DNA from 2 places in the Rhizobium sp. BT04 genome. Region 2 is predicted to be linked to the other one. Evidence: predicted binding sites of a transcription regulator. Region 2 holds the regulator's gene; the other holds the start of a gene.
What was found. The regulator PhoB, encoded in region 2, activates phosphate uptake and scavenging genes when phosphate is short. The targets are predictions, from matches to a motif close to TGTCATNNANCTGTCAT.
Positions count from the first base shown of each region.

Region 1: a site for PhoB is predicted at 2,021-2,037, ahead of pstS (phosphate ABC transporter substrate-binding protein PstS). Genes of this name have one in related genera too.

Region 1 is NZ_CP125652.1:4,666,056-4,670,268, reverse strand. It holds partial or broken gene pstC (phosphate ABC transporter permease subunit PstC) at 1-686, opposite strand, end outside; gene pstS (phosphate ABC transporter substrate-binding protein PstS) at 885-1,907, opposite strand; gene QMO82_RS31190 (bifunctional diguanylate cyclase/phosphodiesterase) at 2,261-4,213, opposite strand, start outside.
Region 2 is NZ_CP125652.1:3,587,050-3,591,262, reverse strand. It holds gene QMO82_RS25755 (aspartate aminotransferase family protein) at 1-828, opposite strand, end outside; gene QMO82_RS25750 (GcrA family cell cycle regulator) at 1,253-1,786, shown strand; gene phoB (phosphate regulon transcriptional regulator PhoB) at 2,099-2,782, opposite strand; gene phoU (phosphate signaling complex protein PhoU) at 2,961-3,674, opposite strand; gene pstB (phosphate ABC transporter ATP-binding protein PstB) at 3,719-4,213, opposite strand, start outside.

The DNA.
Region 1 (4,213 bases), 1.1 Mb from region 2:
GGATAACGATGTCGCGCACCACCTCCCACTTGGTCGAACCAAGCGCATAGGCCGATTCTTTCAGCTGCGCCGGGACAACGAGGAAAACGTCGCGCATGACCGAGGAGATGAAGGGGATGATCATGATCGCCAGCACAATGCCCGACGTCAGCATGCCGATGCCGAGCGGTGCGCCGGAGAACAGCGCGCCGATCATCGGGATCGGGCCCAGCCAGTCTATCAGCACCGGCTGAATGTAATCCGACATGAAAGGCGCGAAGGTGAAAAGACCCCACATGCCGTAAATGATCGAGGGGATGCCGGCGAGAAGCTCGACGGCGCCGCCGATCGGCCCGCGAATGGAGCGCGGCGCAACTTCGGTAATGAAAACCGCGATACCGAGGCTGACGGGAACGCCGATGATCATGGCGAGCGCCGAGGTGACCAGCGTCCCGTAGATCGGCACAAGCCCCGCAAACTGCTCGGCGACCGGATCCCATTCCGTGCCGGTGAGGAAACCGAGGCCGAAGGTCCGGAACGCCTGAAACCCGCTCAAGGCCATGGAGATCGCCGCGGCAAGCAATGCCGCCAGAACAAAACAGGCCGCAGCCCAAAACTATCCAATAGAAAATACGATCGCCGGTCGCGCCGTCGCGACGCTTCACGCCCGCTCCGGAGACGGGCAGCGATGCCGATGCTTCGCTCATATCAATACGCTCGACTGCGCTGAGGGGGTAAAGGTATTCGAGCATGATGCCGAAAAGTGTAAGCGGTTTTCGGGCGACATCATGCTCTAACCCCTTAATTTAGAACAGGATTCAGATTTTAGGCCGGCTCGGCCTAAAATCATCCTGTTCTAGGGCGGAAAACCTCGCTTTCCGCCCCGACCGCGTTTCTTGCAAGGATCAGCCCTTGAACGAGGCTGTCCAGTAGTCCTCGATCTGCTTCACGACGGCTTGCGGAAGCGGAACGTAGTCGAGGGAAGAGGCTTCCTTCTGGCCGTTTTCGAGCGCCCACTTGAAGAAGGCGAAGGCAGCCTTGGAGCGTGCCGCATCCTTCGGTTCCTTGTACATGATCGCCCAGGTCGTGGCGGTCACCGGCCAGGCCTTTTCGCCCGGAGCGTTGGTCATGATCAGGTAGAAGTCCTGAGCCTTGGCCCATTCGGCGCTGGCGGCGGCGGCCGAGAAGCTTTCGGCATTCGGCTTCGGATACTGGCCGGCAGCGTTCTGGATCAGGGCGTAGGGCAGCTTGTTTTGCAGGGCGTAGGCATATTCGACGTAGCCGATCGAATCCTTGACGCGGGTGACGTAGGCAGCGACGCCTTCGTTGCCCTTGCCGCCGATGCCGACCGGCCAGTTGACGGCGGTGCCTTCGCCGACCTTGCTCTTCCAGTCTTCGTTGACCTTGGAGAAATAGTTGGTCCAGTTGAAGGAGGTGCCGGAACCGTCCGAACGGTGGACGACGGCGATCTGGCTGTCGGGCAGCTTCAGGCCGGGGTTCAGATCGGCAATGGCCTTATCGTTCCACTTGGTGACGTTGCCGAGATAGATGTCGGCGAGAACCTTGCCGGTCAGTTTCAGCTCGCCCGACTTGATGCCCTTGACGTTGATGACGGGAACGATGCCGCCGACAACAAGCGGGAACTGGCCGAAACCGCCATCGGTCAATTCCCTAGGCTCGAGCGGCTTGTCGGATGCGCCGAAATCGACCGTTGCAGCCTTGATCTGGGCGATACCGCCGCCCGAACCGATCGACTGGTAGTTCAGCTTGTCGCCGGTCTGCTTGTTATAGTCCGCAGACCATTTGGACAGCACCGGATAGACGAAGGTGGAGCCGGCGCCGGTGATATCGGCAGCCGACGCCGAAACCGCCAGAGCGGCAACCAGACCCGCACCGAGGCAGGCCGAGAGGAGTTTCCTGGTGAGCATATGAAGCGCTTCCCTAATGGATTTGAAGAACGACGAGACCAGCGCCATGGCGGGGGTGTCCATTGTCTCGGGCGCTGAAAGTCGCGTCACATCAGGCGGGCTAGGCGCGTATTATTACAGTTTGATGACGGCTTTTGACCGTTGAAACCGAATGCGCGGCCATGCGTCAAACACTGCGCTGGGCGCCTTTCCATTGAATGCGGGATTTAACAAAGCCTTAGCAAAAACATTGGGATAGATTGACGCATGGCTGTGGTGGATTGCCGCAGCCGTGGCTAAAAATGTCGTTTCAGGCTTTTGAATTTCCGTCGGCGGTTACCGGTCACCGCTCCGCGGGGTCACCGGCAACGCCATCATGCGGCCGACTCTTCTTCCAGCCTGCTGGATATGTCGTGTGCCGACATCGGTCTTCCCATCAGATAGCCTTGAAGCTGATCGCAGCCGGCCTCGCGCAGGATCGCCGCCTGGCGGCTATTCTCGATGCCTTCTGCGGTCACGGGAATCTGCAAGGCGGTCGCCAGCGAAATGGTCGCCCGAAGGACATCGGCGCCATTGGCGCCTTCATCGAGAGCGGAGACGAGCGAGCGATCGATCTTCATGCGATCGAACCCGAACTGCCGCAAGGCGCCAATGCTGGCGTAGCCGCAGCCAAAGTCGTCGAGTGCGAACTTGATGCCGACGCGCTTGAGCTGGTCGATCGAGCGCCGGGCCTGATCCGGATTTGTCATCAGAACGCCTTCGGTGATCTCCAAGGTCAGGCGCTTCGGATTGAAATCGAGCTCCTGCAGGACCGAGATCACCTCGGCGGCAAATTCGGGATTGCAGAGCTGGACCGGCGAAACGTTTACCGACAATGCCAGATCGGGCCAGTTCTTGGCATGCTCGATCGATGTTCTCAGCATATGAACACCGAGCGCATCGATGAGGCCGCACCGCTCGGCGAGAGGGATGAAAACCTCCGGACTGATGTTTCCTGTTGCGGTTCGCCAGCGCGCCAGCGCTTCCAGGCCGGTCACGGCGCCGGTGGTGGCGGAGACGAGCGGCTGGAAAACGGCTTCGATTGCGCCGCTCTTGATGGCGCCCTTCAAGCGGCCTTCCATTTCGGCGACCCGTTGGCGCTCCTGGTCGAGCTCGGGGGCGTACTCGACCGCCTGGCCTCTGCCATTTGCCTTGGCACGGTAGAGCGCCATGTCGGCCCTGCGCAGAAGCTCCAAGGGCTCGACGTCTCCGTCGCGCACCGCAGCGCCGATGCTTGCTCCGACTTCGATTGTTCGTCCGTCGATTTTGAAGGGCTCGGCAAACAGCGCCAGGATGGTCGTTTCCATATCTTCGCACGTGGCGGATCCGACATGCACCAGCGCAAATTCGTCGCCCCCCAGCCGGCCTGCGGCAAGAATTTCGGGGTGACAGGCCATCAGCGCCTTCGAGACCATTCGGATCAAATCGTCCCCAACCGCATGCCCCCAGGCATCGTTGACGGCCTTGAAGCCGTCAAGATCGACCAGATAGAGCCGGAGTGGCGCAGAGTCCGAATTCCCGATGTCTTCCAGCAGGCCGAGAAGCCCATGTCTGTTGAACAGGCCGCTGAGGTTATCATGACCCGCTTCGAAAAGCGCTGCCTGCGCCAATTGGCGCAGGCGCCGCGCCTCGGACGCGCCGACCAGGAGAACACCGACCAGGAACAGCGAAAGGATGGCGACGGAGGCCGCAACATAAGGTGTCACCTGATGAAATACCGTGCTTCCCGGCGCCTTGCTCGGCCAGACAAGATAGCCGATGACGGCGCCCTTCATGTCCTTGATCGGCGTGTTCAGGAATTCCGGCTTTGGCGCCGCCTCGAGGTGCAGGCCTTCGAGTTCATGTTCGTTTGAGAGCGCGTCGAGAACTTCTGATGTAAATTCCTTGTAGAAGCTCAGCGTGCTGAGCTTCGGAAGCTCGCCGGCGGCCTCGAATGGCTGGATCGCCTGCGATGCGATCAGCGCGATACCGCTTTCGGTCTTGATAAAATTAACCACAGGCGCCTTCGCCGGATCGGCAGCAGCATTGATCTGCCCATAAAAGGCCTGGCCGAAAAACGCGCCCGGCTGAAAAGGCTTGCCTTTGGCATAGGCGGAGACGACCGAACTCCGGTCGGGGCCGATCACGATCGCGCCGTCATAGAGCGGGTAATCCGCGCTGGTTTTTCCCCAGTTCTCATAGGCCCAATCGGCGGCGGTCGGCGATGAGGTCGCACTATAGGCATCGTCCCATACGGCATTGTCCGTCGTTGTCGCGCCCAGGCGAGCCACGAACGCTCCGATCGCTGC
Region 2 (4,213 bases):
GCCATAGGTCGAGCCATGCGTGCCGGCCTTCATGCCGGAGGCAGCCTCTGATGTGGCAAGGCAGGCACCGAGCGGGAACCCGCCGCCGATGCCCTTGGCGACCGCCATGATGTCGGGGGTGACGCCCGACCATTCATGGGCGAAGAGCTTGCCGGTACGGCCGACGCCGGTCTGGACCTCGTCGAGGATCAGCAGCAGGCCGTGTTCGTCGCAGATCTGGCGAAGCGCCTTCATGAATTCGGGGGTGGCGGGACGCACGCCGCCCTCGCCCTGCACCGGCTCGATCAGGACTGCGGCCGTGGCATCGGTGATCGCGGCGCGCACCGCTTCGATATCGCCGAAAGCCACCTGATCAAAACCCGGCGCCTTGGGGCCGAAGCCTTCGAGATATTTCTCCTGGCCGCCGGCGGCGATCGTCGCCAGCGTCCGCCCGTGGAAGGCGCCTTCGAAGGTGATGATATGGAAGCGCTCGGGATGGCCCTTGGAATACTGATAGCGGCGCGCCGTCTTGATCGCGCATTCGAGCGCCTCGGCGCCCGAATTGGTGAAGAACACCTTGTCGGCGAAGGTGGCGTCCGTCAGCCGTTTGGCCAGGCGCTCCTGGCCGGGGATCTCATAGATGTTGGAGAGGTGCCAGACCTTGTCGGCCTGCTCCTTCAGGGCGCCCACCACATGCGGATTGCTGTGGCCGACCGAGGTGACGGCGACGCCGGCGCCGAAATCGAGATATCGCTCGCCGCTTTCGGTGATCAGCCACACGCCCTCGCCTCGCTCGAACCGCAGCGGGGCACGAGAATAGGTGTCATAAAGCGGCGCGGCTTCAGCCATGGCGCGATCTCCCGATCTAAAGTTATGGGGCGACTGACTCCGGCTAAGAAAACCAGGCCCGAAAAATCAAAAATGCCGCCTTGCGGCGGCGACTGGCACTATTTCCTTTTCGCGCTGCAATGTCAACAAAACTGCGCCCTTAGCGCATGCAGCAAGGGTGTGCAGCGGCATTTTCAGTCTTCAACAGGCATTATTGCAGAAATGCCACGCAGGGGCAGCAAGTTGGGGAAAACTACGAATTCGATTCATCCGGATTCATGCGACTCTTGTCACGGAGTCAGCCTCACACTAGGTTAAAGTTCAATTACTAGACTGCATGCGGCGGAACTAGTCACCAAAATTGATCAAGCGTTTCTTGTTTCGGAGCTCCCGGGACAACGGTGAGGGATTCTGCCATCACCAACGCAAAAGGTGGAGACAGGGCATGAACTGGACAGACGAGCGGGTCGAGAAACTCAAGAAGCTTTGGGCCGAAGGACTGAGCGCCAGCCAGATCGCGGCGCAACTTGGCGGTGTCAGCAGAAACGCTGTTATCGGCAAGGTTCACCGACTGAGCCTTCCGGGCCGTGCCAAGGCCGGCGGCACCAGCACCGCGGCGCGAACGCCGAAGCGCAATACAGCGGCACCGCGCGCGCCGAACTACGCCTCTCGCGTCACCACCCGCACCGTTACCCGCCAGCAGGGCGCAACGATGCTGAAGGAAGAGATCGAGATCGAAACGATCGAGGAAATGGAATATGTGCCGAGGGGCAACGTGGTCGTGCCGATTTCGCGCCGCCTCGGCCTGACGGAACTGACCGAACGCACCTGCAAGTGGCCGGTCGGCGATCCGCTGAAGGACGACTTCCACTTCTGCGGCTGCGAATCCCCCGACAATTCGCCCTATTGCAGCTATCACCAGAAGCTCGCCTACCAGCCGGTCAACGAACGCCGCCGGGCGGCAGCGCGGGCTGGCTGAGAAGAACAGCATCGTTAGAATGCAGAAAACGGGCCGCGTGGCCCGTTTTTTTATGCGTGGATGGAAGCGCTCATTGCGGCTATGGCTGCCCCTCACCCTAACCCTCTCCCCGTAAACGGGGCGAGGGGACGTGCCACACGAGAGGTGTAGGAAGGGGAACGGAGACGTCGCGGCGGGGTCCCTTCGCCCCGCGAGCGGGGAGAAGGTGGCGGCAGCCGGATGAGGGGCAGTCCATCGCCGCGAACCGGACAGCAGCGGGACAAGCCCGAGCATCACGAAAGAGCCGTCGGCCGAGCTGTAGTGACGCAGCCCTCAGGCTTCCATCGAATACCCGGCGCCGCGGACGGTGCGGATGACGTCCTGCATGTTGGAGAAATTCAGCGCCTTGCGCAGCCGGCCGACATGGACGTCGACGGTGCGTTCGTCGACATAGATGTCGTGGCCCCAGACGCCGTCGAGAAGCTGCGAGCGGGAGAAGACCCGGCCCGGCGACGACATCAGGAATTCCAGCAGGCGGAATTCGGTGGGGCCGAGGCGGACTTCGCGGCTCTTGCGATGGACGCGGTGGGTTTCGCGGTCGAGCTCGATATCGCCGCACTTCAGCACCGTCGACAGCACCTCGGGACGGGCGCGGCGCAGCATCGCCTTGACGCGGGCAACCAGCTCAGGGGTCGAGAAGGGCTTGACGACATAATCGTCGGCCCCCGTCGAAAGTCCGCGGACGCGCTCGCTCTCTTCGCCGCGCGCCGTCAGCATGATGATCGGCAGGCGCTCGGTTTCCGGCCGCATGCGCAGGCGCCGGCAGAGCTCGATGCCGGAGACGCCGGGCAGCATCCAATCGAGGATCAGAAGATCGGGCGTGCGCTCCTGAAGCCGCATTTCGGCTTCGTCGCCACGAAGGATGGTATCGACCTCGAAGCCTTCCGCTTCGAGATTGTAGCGAAGAAGCACGCTCAGGGCTTCTTCGTCTTCAACAACTGCAACTCTCGGGATCATGCGTCTCGGTCTCCTCGCGCATGATCCTTAAACCGGGGGTGATTTAAGCAATGCATCCTGCGCAAATTCACAAACTGGCTGCGACCTCTTTGCGCGCCCGCACGGGCGCGCATGCAATTGACTGGTCCGGGCGACTGGCCCGGGCTGTCCGGGCGACTGGCCCGGGCTGTCCGGGCGATTATTCCGTAACCGCGCCGACGGTGTTGGCGCTGTCGTCCTTCGGACGATCGCCTTCCGGCTGCGCGCCGGTCGCCATGTAATAGATCGTCTCGGCGATGTTGGTGGCGTGGTCGCCGATGCGCTCGATGTTCTTGGCGCAGAAGAGAAGATGCGTGCAGCTGGTGATGTTGCGCGGGTCTTCCATCATGTAGGTCAGGAGCTCGCGGAACAGCGAGGTGTACATCGCGTCGATCTCGTTGTCGCGCTCGCGGATCGCATTCGCCTTGTCGGCGGCGCGCGTCGTGTAGACGTCGAGCACTTCCTTGAGCTGGACGAGCGCCAGCTCGGACAGATGCTCGAGGCCGCGGGCGAGCTTGCGGGGAACGCCGGTGCTTTGGACGGCGATGACGCGCTTGGCGGTGTTCTTGCCGAGGTCGCCGACGCGTTCGAGATCGGCGGCGATGCGGATCGAACCCATGATCTCACGCAGGTCCGCGGCCATCGGCTGGCGGCGGGCGATGGTGACGATCGCCTTGTCGCCGATTTCGCGTTCGGCGTGATCGAGGATCACATCGTCGGAGATGACCTTCTGCGCCAGCGCGGTATCGCCGTTGACCAGCGCCCGTACGGATTCGGCGACCATCTGTTCGGCCAGGCCACCCATTTCGGAAATCCGCCTGGAAAGGAACTTCAGATCATCATCATAGGCAGAATAAATATGTGTCGATGCCATGGGGCTTTATCCTCGAATAACGGAAAGGCTTGGTAACGCCAAAATCAGCCGAAGCGACCCATGATGTAGTCCTGGGTGCGCGGATCGTCGGGATTGGTGAACATCTTGTCGGTGTCGTTCTCCTCGACGAGATTGCCGAGGTGGAACATGGCGGTGCGCTGCGAGACGCGCGCGGCCTGCTGCATGGAGTGGGTGACGATGACGATCGTGTAGTTCTCGCGCAGTTCGTGGATCAGCTCCTCGACCTTGGCGGTGGCGATCGGGTCGAGCGCCGAGCAGGGCTCGTCCATCAAGATGACTTCAGGGCTGACGGCGACGGCGCGTGCAATGCAGAGGCGCTGCTGCTGGCCGCCCGAAAGACCCGTGCCGGATTCATGCACGCGGTCCTTGACTTCGTTCCAGAGACCGGCGCGCTGCAGGCTGGTCTCGACGATCTGGTCGAGATCGGCCTTCGACTTGGCGAGGCCATGGATGCGCGGGCCGTAAGAGACGTTTTCATAGATCGTCTTCGGGAACGGATTCGGCTTCTGGAAGACCAT